3 regions of the Psychrobacter nivimaris genome follow, and region 1 is predicted to be linked to each of the others. Evidence: predicted binding sites of a transcription regulator. Region 1 holds the regulator's gene; each other region holds the start of a gene.
What was found. Region 1 encodes PhoB, which activates phosphate uptake and scavenging genes when phosphate is short. Its sites were predicted from a motif close to TGTCATNAANCTGTCATAA; they were not measured.
Positions count from the first base shown of each region.

Region 2: the regulator PhoB is predicted to act here: its motif matches at 3,073-3,091, upstream of pstS (phosphate ABC transporter substrate-binding protein PstS).
Region 3: the regulator PhoB is predicted to act here: its motif matches at 7,056-7,074, upstream of ACHEVO_RS12205 (DNA translocase FtsK).

Region 1 covers NZ_JBHOFX010000007.1:47,089-55,524, forward strand. Annotated here, with positions in the region: gene fadB (fatty acid oxidation complex subunit alpha FadB) at 1-1,247, shown strand, start outside; gene fadA (acetyl-CoA C-acyltransferase FadA) at 1,478-2,650, shown strand; gene ACHEVO_RS13185 (isochorismatase family protein) at 2,936-3,511, shown strand; gene ACHEVO_RS13190 (HD domain-containing protein) at 3,745-4,374, shown strand; gene asd (archaetidylserine decarboxylase) at 4,469-5,305, opposite strand; gene dtd (D-aminoacyl-tRNA deacylase) at 5,580-6,032, shown strand; gene phoB (phosphate regulon transcriptional regulator PhoB) at 6,145-6,849, shown strand; gene phoR (phosphate regulon sensor histidine kinase PhoR) at 6,908-7,999, shown strand; gene ACHEVO_RS13215 (M23 family metallopeptidase) at 8,107-8,436, opposite strand, start outside.
Region 2 covers NZ_JBHOFX010000003.1:464,861-473,296, forward strand. Annotated here, with positions in the region: gene pstA (phosphate ABC transporter permease PstA) at 1-609, opposite strand, end outside; gene pstC (phosphate ABC transporter permease subunit PstC) at 671-1,624, opposite strand; gene pstS (phosphate ABC transporter substrate-binding protein PstS) at 1,834-3,000, opposite strand; TPP riboswitch at 3,294-3,438, shown strand; gene thiC (phosphomethylpyrimidine synthase ThiC) at 3,687-5,801, shown strand; gene ACHEVO_RS08710 (fructose bisphosphate aldolase) at 5,924-6,814, opposite strand; gene ACHEVO_RS08715 (EamA/RhaT family transporter) at 6,992-7,840, opposite strand; gene ACHEVO_RS08720 (ABC transporter ATP-binding protein) at 8,210-8,436, shown strand, end outside.
Region 3 covers NZ_JBHOFX010000006.1:2,212-10,647, reverse strand. Annotated here, with positions in the region: gene ACHEVO_RS12225 (DUF421 domain-containing protein) at 1-247, shown strand, start outside; gene rlmH (23S rRNA (pseudouridine(1915)-N(3))-methyltransferase RlmH) at 333-821, shown strand; gene ACHEVO_RS12215 (DODA-type extradiol aromatic ring-opening family dioxygenase) at 943-1,833, shown strand; gene ACHEVO_RS12210 (amidase) at 1,863-3,356, opposite strand; gene ACHEVO_RS12205 (DNA translocase FtsK) at 3,681-7,004, opposite strand; gene trxB (thioredoxin-disulfide reductase) at 7,552-8,436, shown strand, end outside.

The sequences.
Region 1 (8,436 bases):
CCAAAAAACACAGCAAGCAAGCACACGACATCAGCGAAGCCGCTGTACTAGGCGCTGGTATCATGGGTGGCGGTATCGCTTATCAAGCAGCCAGCAAAGGCTTGCCAATCATCATGAAAGACATCAAGTCTGAGCAATTAGACCTTGGTATGGGCGAAGCGAGCAAACTGCTTGGTAAAATGGTAGAACGCGGCAAGATGACTCCAGCAAAAATGGGTGAAACCTTAAGCCGTATCCGTCCTACTTTGAACTATGGTGATTTTGCTGAGACTGATATCGTTATCGAAGCCGTTGTAGAAAATCCAAACGTGAAGCGTGCGGTACTAAAAGAAGTAGAAGGTCTAGTAAAAGACGACTGCATCCTAGCCTCAAACACCTCGACTATCTCTATTACGTTCCTAGCAGAAGCGCTTGAGCGTCCAGAAAACTTCGTTGGTATGCATTTCTTCAACCCAGTACATCGTATGCCATTGGTAGAAGTTATCCGCGGTGAGAAATCATCTGAAGAAGCCATCGCGACTACTGTTGCCCTTGCTTCTAAAATGGGTAAAGTGCCAGTAGTTGTGAATGACTGCCCAGGTTTCTTGGTAAACCGTGTATTGTTCCCATACTTTGGTGCGTTTGACTTGCTACTGAAGCAAGGTGCTGACTTTGCTCATGTCGATAAAGTTATGGAAAAATTCGGTTGGCCAATGGGCCCTGCATACCTAATCGACGTGGTTGGTCTAGATACTGGTGTACATGGCGCAGCAGTGATGGCTGATGGTTTCCCTGATCGCATGAAGCCTGATTATAAAGGTGCTATCCAGCATCTATATGACAATGAGCGTCTAGGTCAGAAAAACGGCATCGGTTTCTATAAATATGAAATGGACAAGCGCGGCAAGCCAAAGAAAGTTGCTGATGAAGCCACTTACGAGTTGCTAAAAGCCACAACTGACAGTGAAAAGCAAACGTTTGACGATCAAGCAATCATTGATCGCACTATGATTGCCTTCTGCAACGAAACCGTTCGCTGCCTAGAAGATAACATCGTAAGCACACCAAGCGAGGCCGACATGGCGATGATCATGGGCGTAGGTTTCCCTCCATTCCGTGGTGGCCCTTGCCGTTATGTCGACCAAATGGGTCTAGATAACTACTTGGCATTATGTGAAAAATACGCACATCTTGGCAAAGCTTATGAAGCGCCACAAAAGATTCGCGACATGGCAGCCGCAGGCGAGACTTTTTACGCAACAGCGTAATAGTCAGTCATTACTAGGATGAAGTGCAGTACGTTTGCTATTTTGCATGAAAGCAATTGAGACATGAATAGTCTCCAATAGCGAACGTACGATTATAGTTGGTTTAGTTTAATGCTAGTACGAGTAAATCAAGCGCAAATGTACCTACTGTACTTTGAGCGGGGTTAACAAGGTAATAGTCGTAAATTGGACTGACTACACTGACAATAAAAATTGAAAAGGAATATGGTATGACAACTTTAAGTCCAAAAGATGTGGTCATCGTAGATGGCGTACGCTCGGCAATGGGCAAAACCAAAAACGGTATGTTCCGTCATGTACGTGCTGATAGCATGTCAGCGGAACTAGTACGTGCGCTAGTAGAACGTAATGACTTTGATACCAATGATATCGAAGACATTATCTGGGGTTGTGTCAATCAGACGCTAGAGCAAGGCTTGAACATCGGTCGTAACATCGGTTTGCTAGCTGGTATCCCAAAGACTGCTGGTGGCCAAACGGTTAACCGTCTATGTGGTTCTTCTATGCAGGCACTACATACTGCCGCTGCACAAATCATGACCAACCAAGGTGATGTATTCATCATCGGTGGTGTTGAGCACATGGGTCACGTCGGCATGATGCACGGTGTTGATTTGAACCCTGCTGCTTCTAAGCATTATGCAAAAGCGTCAAACATGATGGGCTTGACTGCTGAAATGCTAGGTCGTATGAACAATATCACACGTGAAGAGCAAGACGCGTTTGGTCTTGAGTCACATCGCCGTGCATGGGCTGCAACTACTGAAGGTCGTTTCGACAATGAAATCATCGGTATCGAAGGTCATGATGCTGCTGGTCGTCTGCAACTATGTACGGTTGATGAAGTGATTCGTCCAGATGCAACGATGGAACAAATGCAAAAGCTACGTCCAGCGTTTGATCCAAAAGGCGGTACAGTAACAGCGGCAACCTCATCTGCATTATCTGACGGTGCGTCAGCAATGCTAGTAATGAGCGCACAAAAAGCCAAAGATCTAGGTCTAAAGCCACGTGCTCGTATCCGTAGTATGGCTGTTGCTGGTTGTGACGCTGCTATCATGGGCTATGGTCCTGTACCTGCTACCCAAAAAGCATTGAAGCGTGCTGGCATGAGCATCGATGACATGCAAACCATCGAGCTAAACGAAGCGTTTGCTGCTCAAGGTCTATCAGTATTGAAAGGTCTAAACCTATCTGACAAGCAAGACATCGTCAACATCAATGGTGGCGCGATTGCTCTGGGTCATCCACTAGGGTGTTCAGGCGCTCGTATCACGGTTACCTTGCTAAACGCAATGGAGCAGTCGGATACTGAAATCGGTCTAGCAACGATGTGTATCGGTCTTGGCCAAGGTATTGCTACTATTATTGAGCGTGTTTAGTCTTATTTATATAAACAAGATTATTTGAACACTTAATAAGTAGCTACTCGCTAACGGAAAACCTCTAGTCATAACGGCTAGAGGTTTTTTTATGGGTTAAATTAATAGTTAGCCAGTTAGTAAATCACAGAGTTGAAAAACACAGTATTACGGCGATTAAAAATTATCTCCATTGACGCATTCATGAAACTATGACTAAATAAGAGAAAGATGAACCATGGCACTGTTTATGATAATTCTAAAATAGTTTTTAGTTGCAACTGTCAGCCGTACAAGGAGTGTACTATGTCTACTATGATTAATGATCGCACCTATCGAATCGCTCGTGAGAATACCCAAGCGATGATTGTTGATGTGCAAGAGCGCTTAACGCCGCATATCTATGACCACGAAAATATCGTCAAAAAAACCGTTACCTTGATTAAAGGGCTGCAAGCGCTCAATATTCCAATCATGCTCAATGAACAATATAAAAAAGGCTTGGGCGATACCTTACCAGAGCTGCGCGACGTACTTGAAGGAGATAATGCCAAGAGCTTTGAAAAGGTTACCTTTAGTGCCTGCGATAATAATGATTCATGGCACCATCTAGCGCAGCAGAACCGTAGTACTGTTCTGCTTTTTGGTGCTGAGGCTCATGTCTGTATTATGCAGACGGCACTGGATTTATTGGATAATGGTATGCAGCCTGTCATTATTGGGGATGCGGTGGGTTCTCGTTTTCCTTATGACAAAAAGCAAGCCATTCGCCGTATTCGCCGTGCAGGTGGGGTGATTAGTACTGTCGAATCAATCTTGTTTGAACTGTGCCGTAGCCGCGAAGATCCTGCGTTTAAAACCATTATTAATTTGATTAAGTAGGTGGTTAAGCTTTAGTTGCTTAAAGACTTGGATAAATGTCAATTTAACCATTTATCTTCTAATTTATAATAGATAGCGCTTGGTAAAATAAGCGCTATTTTTTTGATAACGGTAATAGTTTTTTAACCATTGCTAGATATCAAACTAACTATAATACCTTGAGCAATGAAACTTAAAATCGCTAGAACTTATAAGCGTTAAAACCAATAACTAGAGAAAACCAGAGAAAATCAATGTCGCAAGCCAGCTCTATATCACTCACTAACTCCGAATCTACTTCACATATCCAAATCGATGATGTCACTCATTTCTTATTGGAGTTAGATGCGCTCAAACGCGTGAATCGCCGCAGCTATGTGACACAGACCACTCGCAAAGAAAACTCTGCCGAACACTCTTGGCATTTAGCGATGGCCTGTTGGTCGATTGCTGAATTATTTGCGCTAGATGTTAATCATGAAAAATTGCTGAAGATGGCGTTAGTCCATGATTTAGGTGAGATTGATGCGGGCGATACTTTTTTATATGCCGATACGCGTACTGATGCACACGTCGAAGAGCGTGCAGGTATTGCCAGATTGCAACGTGAGCGAGGCAATGGCATTAGTGATTTGAGTGAGGTTTGGGAAGCGCAAGAAACAGGAAGTAGCAAAGAGAGCCAGTTGCTCAGAGTGGTTGATCGCTTATTGCCGTTTTTACTCAATCTAAATACCGATGGTAAAACGTGGATTGAGCTTGGCGTTACGCGCTCGCAAGTGGCGGGTGCTCATGCATTTATCAAAGACAGCTTTCCTCCTATCCATGATTGGCTCTCACATAATATTGAATACGCAACTCAGAAAGGCTGGTTAATTGATGCGTAAATCTACATAAGTAGCAGGCATAAAAAAAGCCCAATTAAGCATTATGATTTACGCTTAATTAGGCTGATGTTTTAATTATTTTTATACAGGCGTGTTATTGAGCGTTCGCCATTCCTAGCAACTGTCCCATTTGCACGACGCCGTTGGCTTGCATACTATCTAGCCAGTCAGCCTTTGCTGCTTTTGGTAATACTACGATAGCCGTTGAGCCTAGATAGAAGCGTCCAAGCTCTTCGCCTGCTACAAACTGCATGTCATGATCAGACTCGAATATGTCGTCAGTACGAGCAATCTTGCCTGTCGCGACGGTTTCGATACCAGCGACAATCATAGCACCAACCATCACAACAGCTGCTTTGCCATACTTGGTATCAAACATACAGACCAGACGTTCATTACGCGCAAACAAGTCTGGCACGTTAGCCGCCGTAGTATTGTTGACCGAAAACAGTGTACCAGGCACATAGCGAGTCTTAGTCAATGTGCCAGTAAATGGCATATGCACACGGTGATAGTTGCTAGGCGCCAAGTAGATAGTCGCAAAACTGCCATCAGCGAAATAACTGCCATCTTCACTATCAGCAAGTAGTTGGCCGACATCATAGTGACGACCTTTTGCCTGTAGTAGTTTGTGGTCTTCGATTTGTCCTAGCTGAGAGATAATACCGTCCGCAGGACTCACGATACCGTTTGCAGTGGCGTCGATAGTACGAGCGTCTTCTTTTAACTCGCGGGTAAAAAAGTCATTAAAACTTTCATAAGCGTTAAGGCTTTGGCGTTCGTACTCGTCTAAGCTGATATTATAAGCTTTGGCAAAGCTACGGATAAAGGTGCGTTTGACATAAGGATGGCGACTGGCGGCCAAACGTCCAGCGACTTTACTGAGCTTTTGCTGCGGCACAAGCTGTTGTAAGGTGGTAAATACATTCATAATAAGGCTACCAAAATAAGGTGTAATGTAATGGGGGCGTGTTGGAAATTCGACCATGGCACTGACAGTGGCTAAAATTGCGCCATACTACGTTGTAGATCTAGATAAGGCATGAGCATTATCGTCGTTTTACGCCTTGTCTGGAACAGTTTTAGCGATCCGCAGTACCTATTTGTGAATATCAAACACGCCCTAATAATAGTTAAGTTAATGACGGTATTTTATCATGGACAGCATATTATTGTATGGCCATAATCTGTTAAGGAATTAGTAAATGAAAGCACTCATACAGCGGGTGAAGCACGCTAGTGTGGTCGTCGATCAGCAGTGTATTGGCGAGATTGAGCATGGGGTATTGGCATATATTGGCTTAGGGCATGAAGACGATTTCGCCGCTGCCCAGCGTATGATTGACAAAATACTGACTTATCGCATTTTTGAAAATGACGATGATCCGGCCAAATTTGGTAAACTGGATAAAAACGTTCAGCAGGTTGCTGGTGGGTTGCTTTTAGTTTCACAATTTACCCTAATGGCAAAAACAGACAAAGGGCGCCGACCAGACTTTGGTGGAGCAATGGTACCTGCTGCGGCGCAAGCGTTATTTGAACAATTGGTCGACTATGCCAAAACTAAGCACCCTAACGTGGCAACTGGTCAGTTTGGTGCGGATATGCAAGTGTCGAGCGTCAATGATGGGCCGCTCAATTTTTTACTAGAAATCTGATTTTAGAGTGTCATCAAGCTGTCATAATTAATCCGTTTAATAGGTAGAGACTGGTGAGTATATATCGCCTTTTTACATGCTAGATTTTGTCCTCTAACACCGAGAATGTCCTATGTATAATGAGCAAATTTTGATTGTTGAAGATGAGCCTGCGATTCGTGAAATGGTTGTCATGACGCTAGAGATGGCTGGGTTTGATAGCTTGCAAGCGGCTGACGTGTCAGAGGCGCATCAGCAAGTGGTCGATCATAGACCGTCACTGATACTGTTAGACTGGATGTTGCCAGGTGACAAGAGCGGTGTGGATTTTTGTCGTATGCTCAAAAACGATGAGCTGCTCTCTGAAATACCAGTCATTATGCTAACGGCAAAAAGTGAAGAAGACAGTAAGGTGCATGGTCTTGATGCAGGGGCAGATGATTACATGACCAAGCCTTTTTCGACTCGTGAGCTGATTTCTAGAATCAAAGCCGTACTACGCCGCAGTAGCGCGATGAGCAGCGACAAACCTATCGAAATTGGACAGTTAAGTCTAGATACCAAGAGTCAGCGCGTGACAGCTGCAGGTAAAATCGTTGATGTTGGGCCCACAGAGTATCGTCTATTGGCATTTTTTATGAGTCACCCTGAGCGCGCCTATACACGAACGCAGCTGCTCGATCAGGTATGGGGCGGCAATGTATATATCGAAGACCGAACCATCGATGTGCATATCAAACGTCTACGTAAATTACTGCGACCTTATGACTGTGATACATTGATACAGACAGTACGCGGGACAGGCTACCGATTTTCTAGCCTGATTGAGCCAAGTTAATCTTGTACAAATAATGCCGCAGCGATATTGAGGCAGCGGATAGTGGTAAGGATAAGAAATGGACAAGATAGCGCCAGCACAACGTGAGCAATCAGCTCTATTAGAGCAAATATCTACTCAAAGTACAGCTGAGCAACTCAAAAAAATCGGCAGTGCACTACGAGCCTTGCGCGATGCAGTGATTTTGCTCAATAATACTGACGGTTTAGAGTGGTGGAATCAGGCAGCACAAGACTTATTGCTGCTACAGCCAGAGGACAAAGGTCAAAATATTTTTGACTTTATTACTGTACCTGAGTTCCGCCAGTACTATGAAGGTACAACGATACCCAACGATGGCGTCCATATAGAATCATGGCGAGATCCTAGTCGCTACTTGAAGTGTGAACTGACTCCTTTCGGTGATGAAAAACTGCTGTTTGTATATGACGTGACCCGCCTGCGGCATTTAGAGCAAATGCGTCAAGATTTTGTGGCGAATGTCTCGCATGAGCTTAGAACACCATTAACTGTGATGATGGGCTATCTGGAAAATTTCTCCGATCAGCCAGATATGCCGCCGCAATGGCGTCGCGGTTTTGAGCTGATGACGCAGCAAACTGCCCGTATGAACAGAATTGTGAACGACTTACTGCTACTGTCTAAGATTGAAATCGAAGAGTCACACGAGCTGCATTACATAGATATGACTAAGCTACTAACCAATATCTACGACGATGCACAGGCCTACAACCAAGCATACAAACACATCATTCATTTGCATATAGATACGTATGATGGGCTGTACGGGTCAGAGATGTACTTAAATAGTGCGCTATCCAATTTGGTAATCAATGCGATCAAATATACGCCAAAGGGTGGCAATATCACTATCAGCTGGACAAGGACGTCTGATGGTTGCCGTTTCGCGGTTGAAGATGATGGGATCGGTATTGCGTCAGAGCATATCGCCCGTTTGACAGAGCGTTTCTATCGTATCGACAAAGGTCGCAGCCGTGCGACAGGTGGTACGGGGTTGGGACTCGCGATTGTAAAACATGTATTACACCAGCACGAAGCGCAATTGCAAATCGATTCAGTAGAAGGGGAAGGGTCGACATTTAGTGTGGTATTTCCCTCAAATTACGTCAGATCTGTCACAGCCAATTAATATGATTTCTAGTCTGTATTAGCGTTGGTTTTTCGGCTTCAGTTTTGTGATTAATGCAAACTTAGCACTACTTCAGCTCGGGGCAACGATATACTTTTCTGTATTCGTTAATCCTTTTGCAAAAGCGGATAAGGGTTGACCGCACTGCCATTAATATAGATACCATAATGTACGTGTGTCGGTGTCCCTTTTGCATTACCGCTATCACCTACATAACCGATTACATCGCCCTGATTGACCCAGTCATTGGGGGAGATGTCAGCATAGTCTTCTAGATGAGCGTAGTAATGTCCTGCGCCACCAGGCCCTACCACCACGACTACGCGCCCACCCAATGTGTTTTCACCAACCTTGCTTACCACGCCTTGTGTGGTTGACTGCACGGGAGTATTACGCGGCGCAAAGATATCGATACCTTCGTGGGAGCGGCCTTGACT
Region 2 (8,436 bases), on a different contig from region 1:
CAACTTCCATTTAGGAGTCCCTAGCGCATAGGCTGCTTCGCGTAGACTATTAGGTACCAAGTTCAGCATGTTTTCTGTCGTACGCACGACCACCGGAATAACAATCAATGCCAATGCCAACGCGCCTGCCCAACCAGAGAAACTTTGACCTTTTACCATCAGTGCATAGATAAACAGACCGATGACAATCGATGGCGCTGACAATAGAATATCATTTAAAAAGCGAGTGACCTTGCCAAGCATACTACCTTTAGAAAACTCAGATAAGTAAATACCTGTCATAAGACCAATAGGTGCACCGATAAACAATCCTGAAAACGCCAACATGACCGAACCAACGATAGCATTACGTAAGCCGCCCGCACTCATTGGTGGCGGCGTATCAGCGGTAAAGATTGGTAGCTGTACCATGCCTTGGAAGCCTTCAACAAACAAAGTCACCAAAATCCATGACAACCAAAAGAGGCCAAAAACCATCGCTGACATGGCAAAACCTAAACCTAACTTGTTGGTCAAACGACGCTTGTTATACAGGCTTTGATTGTAGCGGGTAGCGCCGTTTGGCTTAGTAGGTAATGGTGCATTGAGCGCATTGTTACTAGCAGGCATAATATTTATTTCCCATATCTTTTATCAATATCTATCAAGGTTCAATAAATCGGTAACAGACTTATCGGTTACCTGCTTTGTGATCCATACGCATGAGCATCAGTTTTGCTAAAGACAGCACAATGAAAGTGATGACAAATAAGATTAAACCTAGATGTAGTAGAGACGCAAGATGTAGCTCACTAGACGCTTCAGCAAACTCATTGGCCAAGGCCGAGGTAATCGTCACGCCAGAAGTGAATAGGCTTGGACTGATATTAAACGCATTACCAATCAAAAAGGTAACTGCCATCGTCTCACCCAATGCACGACCAAGACCCAAAATTACGCCACCAACGACACCAGCTTTGGTGTAAGGTAAGATAATTTTGAACATGACTTCCCAAGTCGTCGCTCCCATGCCATAGGCTGACTCTTTCAGTAAATCGGGTACGACAGAGAAAACATCGCGCATGGTGGCAGCGATGAACGGTATGATCATAATGGCAAGTACTAGGGATGCGGTAAACATACCCAGTCCCATAGGCGCACCTGCAAACAGCTTACCGATAATAGGCAAAGGCCCGACGTGCTCAATAAACCATGGCTGAATGTGATCACCAAAGAATGGCGCAAATACGAATAATCCCCACATGCCATAAATGATAGATGGGATACCAGCCAACAACTCAATGGCGATGCCAAGTGGTTTTTTGAGGAACTTAGGGCACATCTCGGTTAAAAATATCGCAATACCGAAACTGACTGGAACCGCAATAACAATGGCGATAAATGACGTGACTAAGGTGCCGTAAATAGGCGCTAATGCACCGTATTCATTGGCGACTGTATCCCAGTTATTGCTGGTATAAAATCCCAAACCAAACTCTTGAATACTCGGCCATGCTCCAACAATTAGAGACACCAAAATGCCCCCTAAAGATAGGAGGACGAGTATGGCAAACGCTTTGGTAGAGTTGACAAATAAAGCGTCGTAACGTTTTTGTTTAGCCAGTTGGGACCTTAAGTCTGTCATAAGTGTCTCAGCATTGAATGGGATGAATCGAAATATTAAAAAGATGTATCTTAGGTTTTAACACAACAAACTTAAACGGTATGAGTAACTATATCTATCGAGATGTATTCATCAAATTTGCTGTGTTAAAACCTCTCAAACAACTACCGGAGAATAGTTATTCGAGAGGATAACTTGTCAGTTGCTAAATAGTATTTAGCAGAAACAAATTACTGAGCTGGCTTGTAGACAGGCTGTCCATCACTACCTTTTACTTCGTTCCACTTCTCTTTGAACAAGGCCACTGCCGTGTCAGAGAATGGTACGTAGTCTAGTTCCATGGCGCTGTCATCACCTTGGGTATAAGCCCAGTCAAAGAAGTTCAACACGCCAGCGACTTGCTGAGGATTTTCTGGTTGCTTATGTACCAAGATAAAGGTCGCAGCAGCGATAGGCCATGCTTGGTCAGTTTCAGAGTTGGTGATGACTTTATAAAAGCCTTCTTGTTGTGACCAATCGATATCACCTGCGGCAGCAAACGTCTCAGCAGATGGCTGTACGATGTTACCAGCTGCGTTTTTCAGCGCAGTATGTGACATCTTATTTTGCTTAGCGTAAGCATACTCAACATAACCGATGGAGTTTTTCATACGGTTTACGTAGCTTGAAACGCCTTCGTTACCTTTACCGCCTGCACCAGTAGCAGAAGTCGGCCATTTGACGGTTTTATCAACGCCGACGGTGTCTTTCCAGTCTGGTGAAACCTTAGCAAGATAGTCAGTGAAGTTGAAGGTCGTACCTGAACCATCTGAGCGGAATACTGTTGTGATTGCGGCATCTGGCAAGGTCAAATCTGGGTTCATCGCCTTAATTGCAGGGTCATTCCAGTTGCTAATCTTACCCAAATAGATATCAGCCAACGTTGTGCCGTCTAGCTTCAATGCACCAGGCTCAACACCGTCGATGTTGACGATTGGTACAACACCACCGATGACTGTTGGGAACTGAATCAAACCTGCTTCGTCTAACTCTTCAGGCGTCATTGGGGCATCAGAAGCACCAAAGTCTACTGTTTTTGACTGAATTTGTTTGATACCACCAGATGAACCAATCGACTGATAATTGACTTGGCCACCGGTCGCAGCATTGTAGTCATATGACCATTTCGCATAGATAGGCTGCGGGAACGACGCACCTGCACCTGTAATATTCATAGCGATATTTTCAGCAGATTTAAAATCTGACGTAGCAGAAGATGCTGTCTGAGAGGTTGTTTCAGCTGTTGTCACAGCGCTACTGCTAGTATCAGCAGTTGGCTCCGCCGTATCTGTTGACTTATTACACGCCGTAAGCATTAATGTACAACTGACGGCCACTGCTAATAACGAATAACGCATGTAGGACTCCTGAAGTTTAACAACGGTATAAAAAAGCATTGCTTGTGATATGCGTGTTATCTTGCCAAATCTTTATGACAGTTTAATGACAACTTCTAGAATCCTTCATTCGCTTTACATAATATTTGAATAATTTGTCTACAACCTAGTAATACTAAGCATCCTCATCTATCAACACTCAAAAAAATTATTCACGAAAATATTAAATAGTATGTGTGGCACAGAATATTTGTATCCAAATACTATTAGCCGTTGGTACAGAATTTTGTTAGTATGAAGGCTGATTTACAACACTGACAGACTCGGGGTGCGGTGTATTTTTGGCTCACTTTATTAAACTTACTTTATTAAAGTAGTCGCCTTGATACATTCGCTGAGAGATCACCCGCCGAACCTGATGCGGTTAGTACCGACGCAGGGAAGTCTTAAGCACTTTGTTATTTATGACAAAAGGCGCGTAGAAATACATTTTTATCGTCACTACTGTCTTAATATGCGTAATGCATAGCCAGATAAGAAGAGAGGATATAAAGCTGCGTCCAATATTTGATGAGCACCATGCGCGACGATACTTTTTGGTCGAAGTTGTGGGTTCATGATATAAACTTGTCTAGATGATGGATGCCTACCCCCGCAGATACTGGCGGTGTTGATTTTATTCAAAAACCAACACGCTAGGACAGCATATGACTACTGCAGACACTACCTCAATTGCACCGAAAGCCCAAACGCATAACCCAGCCGACAACTCAACGCTTGCTTCAAATGCTGCTGACACGACCAACGTCAAAGCAGATAAAAAAGCAGATGCGTTAAAAACCCCTGCTCACCGTGCCGCAAGTGATGCCCGTTTCGAAGAAGATGCGCGCGACTTGCACCGTATTTTACCTGCCTCAAGAAAAGTCTATATCGAAGGCTCAAGACCTGACATCCAAGTACCAATGCGTGAAATCAGCTTGGCTGATACGCCTGTTGGTGGCACTGGAGATAAAGACGGTGAGCATAATCCACCGTTTTATGTGTATGACACTTCAGGTGTATATACTGACCCTAATGTCGATATCGACCTCACACGTGGATTGCCAAAATTGCGTGAAAGCTGGATCGCAGAACGCGATGATACTGAGCAGTTAAGCGGCTTATCTAGCTCATATGGACAAGCACGTGCTCGCGATATCAGCACTGCCAATCTTAGATTTGCTCATATTGATAAACCGCGTCGCGCTAAAGCAGGACAGAACGTTACGCAAATGTACTACGCGCGCCGTGGCATCATCACTCCTGAAATGGAATATATCGCCATACGCGAAACGCAAAAGCAGCATGAACTGACCGATATGCGTCAACACGATGGCGAAAGCTTCGGTGCCAATACGCCTCAAATCATTACTCCTGAATTCGTTCGCGATGAAGTGGCGGCTGGACGCGCAATTATCCCAAACAACATCAACCACCCTGAATCTGAGCCGATGATCATCGGGCGCAATTTCTTGGTGAAAATCAATGCCAATATCGGTAACTCAGCGCTGGGTTCGTCTATCGATGAAGAAGTGTCCAAAATGACGTGGGCAACACGTTGGGGTGCGGATACCATCATGGATTTATCAACGGGTAATCATATTCATGAAACCCGTGAATGGCTAATCCGTAACTCTCCTGTGCCGATTGGTACGGTACCGATTTATCAAGCATTAGAAAAAGTCGATGGCGTCGCTGAAGACCTAACGTGGGAGATATTCCGTGATACGTTGATTGAGCAAGCAGAGCAAGGCGTAGATTACTTTACTATCCACGCTGGCGTACTATTACGCTATGTACCACTCACCGCAAAGCGTCTGACAGGTATCGTCTCACGCGGCGGCTCTATCATGGCGCAGTGGTGTCTGGCGCATCATAAGGAAAGCTTTTTATACACGCATTTCGAAGATATCTGCGAGATTATGAAACAGTACGATGTAGCATTTAGTCTAGGTGATGGCCTACGTCCTGGTTGCTTACAAGATGCCAATGATGAAGCGCAGTTCGGTGAGCTACGTACGCTTGGTGAATTGACCAAAGTCGCATGGGAGCATGATGTACAGGTGATGATCGAAGGCCCTGGACACGTGGCGATGAACCGGATCAAAGAAAACATGGACTTGCAGCTTGAGCTATGTGCTGACGCGCCTTTCTATACTTTAGGGCCATTAACGACAGACATCGCTCCAGGCTATGACCATATTACTAGCGCCATCGGTGCTGCGATGATTGGATGGTTTGGTACAGCGATGCTGTGCTATGTCACGCCAAAAGAACACTTAGGTCTGCCAAACAAAAAAGACGTTAAAGACGGCATTATCACTTATAAAATCGCCGCACACGCTGCTGACCTGGCTAAAGGTCATCCAGGAGCACAAGCACGTGATAATGCATTATCTAAAGCACGTTTCGAATTCCGCTGGGATGATCAGTTCAATCTGGCGCTCGACCCTGATACTGCACGTGAATATCATGACGAGACGTTGCCAAAAGACGCACACAAATCGGCACACTTTTGCTCCATGTGTGGCCCTAAGTTTTGTTCAATGAAAATCACTCAAAACGTGCGTGAATATGCAGCGGGACTGGATAAAAATGCTGCTAACCAAAAAGTAACGCCGCAAACGGGTGACCTAACCGATGCTGGTCACCTAATCAAAGAGGTAGATACAGAGCTTGTCGGACAAGTTGGGGAGGCCACTGCTGAGGAAATTCGCCAAGGCATGGCCGAGATGACTAAGAAATATAACAACGAAGGACGTCAGTTATATAAAGAGGTGTAGAGTTAATAACCGATACTTTTAAAATAATAAAAGCCCTACTATTCAAGTATTTTTATACTTATCTAGTAGGGCTTTTTTGCTTATTTACTCATGATTTATGTGCGAATTTTTATTTACTACGTTTACACTTTTGACGCTTCATAAATCTCTTCAATTGAGGCATTAATGGTTTCAGCAAACTCGCTATCGCTTTGTTGCTTACTCAAACCTTCAGTAAAGGCTCGTGAGAAGCTCGCAATCATACCTGGGTTTTGTTTAAGCTTGGCACAAGCATCGCTACGACTATAACCACCAGACAGCGCCACTACTTTTAGCACTTTAGGATGGTCAATCAGCTCCTGATAAAACCCTGCCTCTTCTGGTAGGGTCAGCTTAAGCATCACTTGATGTTCGTCATTCAAGCGTTCCAGATTGCGCAGTATATCTGTCTTCAACAGTAGCTCGCACTCATGCTTTTGAGTGCTTTCAATATTGACCTCTGGCTCGACGATAGGCATCAGACCTTTTGAAATAATTTGCTTAGCCACATCAAACTGCTGCTGTATCACAAGCTCGATGCCATCGACGTTTGGCTCACAGATGACTGAGCGCATTTTAGTACCAAATACGGGATAGTTTTTTGCTTTATCTAATAATAGATCTAGATTCGGAATCGGCTTCATAACTTGTACGCCGCTCATTTGCTCAGCCAGACCTTTGTCTACCTTCAAAAATGGTACGATATTTTTATCTTCCCATAGGTAATTGGCCGTCGACTTGCCATTGACTTCGCGCTCCATGGTGTCTTCAAATAAAATTGCACCAAGTACACGCTCACTATCAAAACAGTCACACGTCATGATACGAGCACGCATTTCATGAACCAAATCAAACATGGCTTCATCGTTATCATAGTCGTCGCTGCTGACACCATAAGTCTCTAACGCTTTCGGTGTACTGCCGCCACTTTGATCAAGAGCAGCAATAAAGCCTGAACTATTTTTTATACGCTGTAATTGCTTATCGTATTCCATTGAGCCTGCATCCTATTTTTATTGGTTAAGTTAACTATCATAAACTAAGCTTTTTTATTCCATACAAGCCGTGTTATTTGTAGATAACCTTATCATAGGATGATTTGTATGCCTATATAGGATACGTGACAATACGGCTAAAAAAGTTGTGAAACCAATACTTTTGGACAGTGCGCTTTACGCCAAAAATAGCACCCCTACACAGCAGACTGCCAATAACAATCCTATTATATTGATACGGTTCAGCTGCTCTTTAAATACACCTACGCCAATCAATGTCGCTACGGCAATAACACCGACATTCATACCAGTGAAAACAATACTAGGAGAATCGTGCAGCACTTGGTGTGCCCGCACATAGGCATAAATATTGCCCATGTTTAATGTGCCGAGCAGTAGACCTGTCATAAGCGCTTGTTTTTGCCAACGTACTCGCGTGGCAAGTAAATAGATTAAAAGCAATACACCTGCTACGCCAAAACTTACCAGTAGAGTCAATGGAAAAGCTGCCCCTTGTTTGGCAACTTGTTTGAACAAAATATCAATAATGCCGTAGCCTGCCCATACCCCAAATAACCATAGCGGCGTATGCTTTGCTTGCCGAGTAATATCATTATGCTGTGGTCGATAGACAAGCGCACCTAATGCCAAAAAGCCCAACGCCAGTCCAAGCACACGAGTACCAGTCAGCACCTCACCGAATAGCAAGAAAGCCGCTACGATAGGAATAATGAGTGATAAGCGCTGAGACGCGTCGGTTGCTACCATCCCCACTGCTTCAATAGCCCGTCCGAGAATGATAAATACAGCAGGTAATAGTACTCCAAGCGCGATGATGATGCCCCAAGCGCTATCAAGCGCATGAATGGCACCTACATCAGGCTTTAGTAATACCCAAGTCAGTAAAAAAGCCACAGGATAGCCTGCCACGATGGTCTGACGAATATCTATATTTTTCTGGCGCAATATTTTCAAAAGTACTGAGACGGCGACGCTACATAGCACCGCTATTATTAAATACATCATTCACTGCTACCTTTTGAACTTCAATGTTGAGTTATTACTGTTCGTATATTGATAAAAACTATTAAATAAAACACCTGCTAATCAGCTGATATTTGCAATAAAATCATACTTATAAAAGCAATATTTAAACCATGAATAAGTTTGGATGTAGAATGTAACAAAATATGTTTTCTACAGCAATCTATTTATTATAGTTGTGACCAAGGCTATAAAGACACAGCTATTCTTAAGTAAATTACAATTAGCATGCAGGTATGATTAGTAATTTTGCTAAAATAGCACCTAATCCCAATCACAAAAGTAAAGATTCTAGATAACGAGTACTCTCGTTCATCTTGACGTACTGCTATTGATGTTTTATTACTGCCTATGAATGCTTTATTTCGCTTTTTCGAAAACCGCCTACCCGCCTTTCCAGATACACCTATGCCATTGCCATCACCTCGCGATGGTATGCTGAAGTTTTTGTGGGCATGTACCAATGGTCTACGCGGCTGGCTACTAATCTTTATGATTTTGTCCGCCGGTATCGGTATCTACGAGGCCATGCTGTTTGCTTGGATAGGCAATATCGTCGATTGGTTGGGCGTTTATAC
Region 3 (8,436 bases), on a different contig from region 1:
TATTCTATCAGAGCCGCGTATCGTTTTTTATCAAGGGCAGTTTTTGCCAGACGCCATGCGTGATGAGCGCTTGACGCGACAAGAAATCGAATGTGCCATGCGTTCTGAAGGGATTAATAGTTTTGATGATGTCGAAGCTATTGTTTTTGAGTCTGATGCAAAATTGACTGTCATTCCAAAGCCAAGCCAAGCGGACGATCAAAGCGCAAGTAGCAACGTATCAGAGACGATTAATCCTCTGATGTAAATTGCAGACAATGAAGAACGAGCGATACAACTATTAAGAACACGGCCTAATAAGCTTGAATTCAATTATCGAGATGGTAAGTATTATGAAAGTAAGGATTTTGACGGTTGGCAATAAAATGCCTAGCTGGGTACAGACGGGTTTTGACGAATATTACAAACGCATTCAACCAATGCTAAGCACAGAAATTGTCGAGATTGCGGCAGCCAAGCGGGCAAAAAACCCTTCAGATACCAATTTGGCACAGTACCGTGAGCAAGAAGGTCAGTCCATACTAGCCGCTCATAATGCATCAAGCCGAGAGCAATTATGGGTACTAGATGTCAAAGGCAAGATGATTTCGACAGAAGGACTGGCTGATAAGCTCGCAGATGGCATGCTGCAAGGCGACGATATTGCCTTGGTCATCGGCGGTGCAGATGGCGTCTCACCAGAAGTATTAGCAAAGGCCGATGCAAAATTATCACTATCAGCACTGACATTGCCGCATCCGCTAGTACGCGTCGTACTCATGGAACAATTATATCGCGCGATGAGTATCAATAATAACCACCCTTATCACCGTGGAAATTAAACAAAATACTAGGGTATGTCCTCATTTTAAAAATGGGAACACGCCTTAAGCTATTTGTTTGATTTAAAACATTGACTCTAAAGTAGATTGAAAAACTGGCGCACGCCCTAATAAATGCAACATGAAATATCCAAAACGTGCGACACCCAACGCCTCTAAGCCCTCTCATCAACGTGATGATCATCATAATGTGCAGACGCCTATCACAGCGGCTGCCGCATGGGAGAATACGTCTGATGTAGCGACAAATACATCTAAGCCACCAGCGCTCTTTATCTCGCATGGTGCCCCTACGCTTGCAATTGAGCAGTCTGCGACGACCAGTGCACTGGCACGTATCGGTCAAAACTTACCTAAGCCACGAGCCATCGTCATTATGTCAGCGCATTGGCAGTCAGCAAAGCTAGAGATTAGCAGTAATCCACAGCCAAAGACGTGGCATGACTTTTCAGGATTTTCGCCTGAACTTTACGACATTCAGTATCCTGCTATAGGCCAACCAGCGCTGGCTGAGACACTTGCTCAGCAGCTGACCGCACGTGGTATTACTTGTAGTGTCAATCCAGTACGTGCCTGTGATCATGGCGTTTGGGCGCCGCTCAGACATCTGTATCCAGAAGCCGATGTGCCTATCATACAGATATCACTACCACAGCATTATGACAGTATTGCCTGCTATCAGTTAGGGGCACAGTTAGCACATCTACGTGATGAGCAAATTCTCGTCATTGGCTCAGGTAACATTACGCATAATTTGCAAGCATTGCGCTGGGAAGCTGACAGCATCGATCAAGCAGCCAAAGCATTTAAGCAGTGGTTGTTGCAGCAGCTCAAAATAGATATTCCCACGGCGCTCGACTGGCAGCAATACCCAGACTACAAGGACATTCATCCAAGTGATGAGCACTTGCTACCGCTGTTTTTTGCATTAGGTACTGGTCAGCGCGTTTCTGTCGTTCATCAAAGTATGGCCCATCATAGTTTGGGTATGGATATTTATCGCTTTGATTGAGTGCTATCAATCCAAACTATAGCTTAACCCTACTTCTCAAAAGCGTGTTTGGTAAATAAACCTGCGCGCTCCATCTCACCTGCCACGCTGAATAATGTCGCTTCATCATTCATACGTCCGATTAATTGCATGCCAATCGGTAGGCCTTTTTTGCTCATACCGACGGGTACTGACATCGCGGGTAACCCCGTAACATTACCCAATAACGTAAAACCCATCTTACCTAATACAGGTGCGCTGAGCTTTTCTATCATGCCTGAGCTAAAGGCATATCTACCCATATTAAAGCCCTTGTTAAGCACCTCGGCGCTACGCATCATCATCTCATCCATACGACTGGGCGGTAGTACACCATGCTTTACCGCAGGCGTGGGCACAGTCGGGCACAAAATCATATCGTAGCCTTCTAGCAATAGACCCGTCTGATACTGGCTATGATGCCAGCCATGTTTGGCATGTGCCAAATCAACCGCTGATAGCGAACGCCCAAGCAGTGCCATATTATAAGTTTGTGGCTCTAGGTTTTTGACGTGGTCAACACCAAACTCACGCTCGATATTATCAATCGTAAAAGCCGTATGCGCGCAGACCACCACGATAAAGTCATGCCAAAACTGCTCAATATTAATATTTGGCTCGGCTGGTACTACCTCGTGACCCATAGACTCTAATTGCTTAGCCGTTTGCTCAAGTACCGCCAGCACCTCTTTGTCCACTATCGTATTGGCTATCAAAGGCTGCTGATGCAAAGCGATTTTTAGCTTTCGCGGTGCACGCATTGCCGCTTGCAGAAACGTACCGTCTGGCGGAGCTATAACATAAGGGGCGCCAATCTCTGCTCCACTAGTGGCATCTAGCATCGCCGCACTATCGCGCACTGATCGCGTAATCACATGGTCAGCCACTGCCCCCTCCCAGCCTTCACCAAGATTAGGGCCCATTGGATTACGTCCACGGCTTGGCTTTAACCCAAACGTACCACACCAAGCAGATGGAAAACGTATCGAGCCGCCACCATCACCGCCGCCTGCCATCGGGACAATACCGCTCGCAACTGCTGCTGCACTACCTCCTGACGAGCCGCCAGAACTGTAGCCTTTTTTAAAAGGATTGTGAGTAGCACCATGCGCTTTTGGCTCAGTGGTGATAATCAAACCAAACTCAGGCGTGTTAGTCTTGCCAAAGGTATTAACGCCTGTCGCTTTCATCCGTTTGACGATTTCACTGTCTTTTTCTGAGATAATATTGACACTGCGGCTACCCATCGTAATAGGTTCGTCGGCGAAGCTAAATGACAAATCTTTTAGTAAATACGGCACGCCAGTAAATACACCTGAAGGCAAACCTGCCTGCGCGGCATTGTAAGCGCGCTCATCAAATCGATGTACAATGGCATTTAGCTTAGGGTTGATTTGATTGGCTTGATGGACAGCAGCGTCTAGCAATTCTTTCGCGCTGACCTCACCTGAATTGACCAATGCCGCTAAGGCTAACCCATCATACTGAGTATATTCTTTAAACATAACTAACCTTCCTTGGAGAGTAATTTTATTAAGACTATGTAGCACGCATACTTTCTAAAACTAATGACTATTTTTTCATAAACTCCTGTCAGTTTAGTATAAAAAACCGTGCCTGATATTTGATAAACGGACTCGTTAGTCATCTGGTCGATTTCGCTAGTTAATAAGCCAGTATACGAATCTACACTTCGCGCCCTAGAGCATATTGAACAATAAGAGCTTACTTCTAAACCCACAATTTATAAAAGCATTATTAAGTTTCTTCCATAAAAAAACGAGCCATTCACATGACTCGCTTTCTCGTTATCAACTTAAGGATTAATCCTACATCAATAGTTCACGTTTGCCACTTTTGCCCATCGAGCTGACCAATCCAGCTTCTTCCATAGAGTCGACAATACGCGCGGCACGGTTGTAGCCGATGCTGAATTTACGCTGAATGCTTGAAGCAGAAACTTTACGTGTTTCCATGATAAAGGCCACGGCATCATTATATAAATCATCATCTTCACCAGAGGCATTGGCTGTACTACCACCGCCTGGGCTAGACAATTCAAAGTTGCCTGCCATGTTATCAATATAATCAGGAGCGCCGCGCTCACGCCAAGCGTCACAGACACGGTTAACTTCTTCATCGCTGACATAGGCACCATGTACACGATCTGGCTCAATTTGCCCTGGTCCCAAGAACAACATATCGCCGTTACCCAGCATGTCCTCTGCACCGCCGCTATCTAGAATCGTACGTGAATCGACTTTTGAGTTGACTCGTAGTGCTGCACGCACTGGGATGTTGGCTTTAATCAGACCCGTAATGACATCGACTGACGGACGCTGAGTCGCTAGCATTAAGTGAATACCAGCAGCACGCGATTTTTGTGCCAAGCGTGTGATGAGCTCTTCAGCTTGTTTACCGACCTGCATAATCATATCGGCGAACTCATCCGCGACAATGACAATCATGGGTAAGGTTTTTAGCTTGGGTGCTTGGCTAATACTTACGCTGTCATTTGGTCGCCATAGAGGATCGAGCATTGGATTGCCTGACTTCTCCGCCGCGATGACCTTCTTGTTAAACTCATTGAGCTTACGAACCTTTAGCAAACTCATCAGCTGATAGCGACGTTCCATCTCGGCCACACACCATGACAAGCTACTGGCCGCTTCCGTCATATCGGTGACTACTGGCGTTAGTAAATGCGGAATATCATTATAGTTAGCAAGCTCTAACTGCTTTGGATCAATCAAAATAAGACGAAGCTCATTGGGTGTATATTTGAGTAGCATTGATAGTAGCATCGAGTTGACCAATACTGACTTACCAGAGCCTGTGGTACCAGCGACCAGCATATGCGGCGCACGCGCAAGGTCGGTAATGATTGGGTTTCCACCGATGTCTTTGCCCATCGCCATGCTAATCTGCGCTTTCGGGTCTTTGAACGTTTCTGTATTGAGCAGTTCAATCAAACGTACCATTTCACGTTTCTTGTTAGGCACTTCGATACCGATGTAGGGTTTGCCTGGAATTACTTCTACCACACGCAAAGAAGCCATTGATAGTGAACGCGCTAAATCACGCGAGATACCTGTGACTTTACTAGCCTTCACCCCAGCAGCCAATTCCACTTCGAAACGAGTGACGACAGGGCCAGGGATAGCATTAACCACAGAGGCTTTTACGTTAAATTCTTGTAGTTTAATTTCTAATAACTCAGACAGTTTTTCAAGCTCAGCCACAGTGTAGCTAGGCTTGCGGTCAGGATCAGGCTTATCCAATATAGACACTTCTGGAATAGGCGTCAGGCTGCTGCGATAAGCTGCCGTTTGCATCGAGCGCGACTTTTGACTGAAGGCTGCGTCATCACTAATATGCGGCATGACCGGTACATTGGTGTCGTCATCACTGTCGTCCTCTGGCATCATATCAGTGATATGGTTACTGCTATCACCCTCTGGGACAGCAAAACTAACAGATGGTTGCGCGGGCGTTTTAGGCTCAGGCTGTACATTTGAGACTGGACTGGTCACTTCCACCGTTGGCGCTGCTTTTGGATTGGCAGGAGGCGTATTGGTTGGTGTCATGTCTGAAACGTCTGGCACATCTGACAATGCAGGCTCCGTCTCTACTGTTATCGGAGCAACTTCAGGCTCAGAGACTACTGCTGTCTTTTCAGTATGTGGCAACTCTACAGGCGTAACAGACAGTTGATTGGCTGACTCCTGGGCAAAGCTAATAGGCTCTTCTACGATAGGTTCTGGAGTCTTCTCTGGTACTACTGGCTCAGCTGCTACAGTTTCCTGAACAGGCTTAGAGTCTTCATACGTTTCTACAACAGATTCCGCAGATTCTGATATATCAGCATGCTCTGCCAACCATGCTTCTGCTAGCTTATCTACTTCCGCAGTCTCATGTGTCGTAGGGATTTTAGGCTCAGTAGGTTCAATGACTGGCTGACTGGCTAAATTACTACTCACTGACTCATCAACCGATTCCGTCGTGGTAGTTACTACAGTAGCAGGTACTACTTTCTCTAACGATGCTGTGGTACTAGTACCTGTTTGGGAATAGTTGGGTACAGGCATAGCCGAGCTGCTCATGCCACTAGCACTGTAAGCCATCTGCTCACTTGCAAGTAAGTCATCGACCGTATTGGCGTCATTCCATGCAAAGCTTGGCTCGACTTTGCGCGCAATAGGTGCAGCCAAATTTGAAACTAATGGCTGGACTGCATTGTTGGCTGTATTATCAGTAGCAGCGTTAAGCGTTTCTGTATCGGTATTTGCCTGATCACTTTTTGAGCTATTGGGTATCGCCGCTGCTTTTGCTGCGATGACAGAGGCTTTGACACTATCTGCCAATCCTGAGGTTGCCAAAAAGTCTGACAATACACTACCGAAACGTCCACTACTGCTGACGTCTTGAGCACCGCTAGTATTTTCCGCAGACTGTAACTCAAGTGGCAGCTGCTCATGCTCTACTTTTTTATCTACCGATTTATCTAATTTCTGGCTATCATCTTGTGATGCAATGCTCGGTTCAGTAACGTCGATAGCATCCTGACTTTTTACACCTGAGCCAAGCCACGACAGCGCACGAACCTTTTGATATATCGTCATCCAATGGATATTAAAGGCAAACGTAGCGGTAATCACAACGAATACTGCTAAGAAAACCACACTCCCCCACTGCGATAGCAGCTGTGCCAAACGCGCCTGTAACTCTAGCCCGATGATACCACCAGCGACACCTTCGAGGCCGATTGCGTCAGGATTTGTGACTTGCTGAACTAGAGAGACCAATTGTGCAAATAATGCGCTAGCACTTAATAGTAAAAACACATAAGCGACCAATCGCATGAGCCAAAACGTAGGCTTGTTTTCCCACCAAATCAAGATAGATTCATAAACCACAAACGCCAAAAACCACCAAGCACCAAACCCAAAAAAGCTATAAAGCAAATCGGATAACCATGCGCCTGCCTCGCCACCCATGTTATTAATCGTGGTCATATCACTACTGATGTGCGACCAGCTAGGATCATTGCCTGTATAAGTCATCAAAATGACAAACAGATAAACGGCCAGTATTAACCCAAGGAGGGTAAACATTCCCTTTTTTAAATACTCAATAAGCGGTGCTGATATCACGTAAGATCTGCCTTGTTATTAATACTAAATGGTCGCCAATGCATGACTAAGCCTAATCATGCTGACATAAAGTGTTGACATAAATGTACCGAGCGAAGTGTTTGTTTGGCATGTGCCGATCATAGAGCCTTAAAACAACCGTTATCGCCTGGCCCCTACTACACTTGGCATAACTTCTTATAATAACAAATACATAGGTGCAGTGGCGACAGTCTTATCAAGAAAGCGGGTAAGAAAATAAATCAGTAGACACTTTGCGTAAGAAAACAGCTGGTTAGCGAAACAATAGTGGCAAAATATGGCTAACTGTATTGCCTAAATTCTATAAAATAGCATCTGTTTTCGCACTTATGTTCTAAAGTTATTTATTCTTTGATTCTAATGATACCTGTGTTTGTTTTAGCAAACTTGCACTTTGTGCGTTGTGCCCTTATGTTATTATCACACAGCAATTAGAAGAAGCATATTCGTAGTCATTTTTGATATTCGTCTTTTATTATATTTATAACTTACATTTTTAATTCGTATATTTAGCAAGGAACAACTCATGGCAACTGACACTACTGCTCCACGTCACGAAAAGCTCATTATTTTAGGCTCAGGCCCTGCTGGCTACTCTGCCGCAGTCTATGCAGCACGCGCCAACCTTAAGCCAGTTATGGTCACTGGTATGGAAGTCGGTGGACAATTAACCACCACTACTGAAGTCGACAACTGGCCAGGCGATGCGCATGATTTGACAGGTCCTGCATTGATGGAACGGATGAAAGCGCACGCTGAACGTTTCGGTACTGAGCTGGTCTATGATCATATCAACGAAGTAAACCTAAACGAGCGTCCTTTTCAGTTGACAGGCAACAACGGTAGCTATACTTGTGACGCGCTCATTATCTCAACTGGTGCCTCTGCACAGTACTTGGGACTAGAGTCAGAAACCAAATTTAGAGGGCTTGGTGTATCAGCCTGTGCTACTTGTGATGGTTTCTTTTATAAAAACCAAAAAGTTGCGGTAATTGGTGGTGGTAATACAGCGGTTGAAGAAGCTTTATACTTGTCTAATATTGCGTCTGAAGTGACCTTAGTGCATCGCCGTGACAGCTTACGCTCTGAAAAAATCTTGCAAGACAAGTTATTTGAAAAAGCTAAGAATGGTAATGTCAAAATCGAATGGAACCACCAAGTGAAAGAAGTGGTCGGTGATGATATGGGCGTCAATGGCGTCGTTATCGAATCGATGATTGATGGCAGCACTAAGCAACTAGATACAATGGGTATGTTTGTCGCTATTGGTCATAAGCCAAATACTGACTTGTTCAAAGGTCAATTAGACATGAAAGATGGCTATCTGATCGTTAATAGTGGCTTGAATGGTAATGCCACTCAGACCAGTATCGAAGGTGTGTTTGCCGCAGGTGACGTAGCTGATCACGTT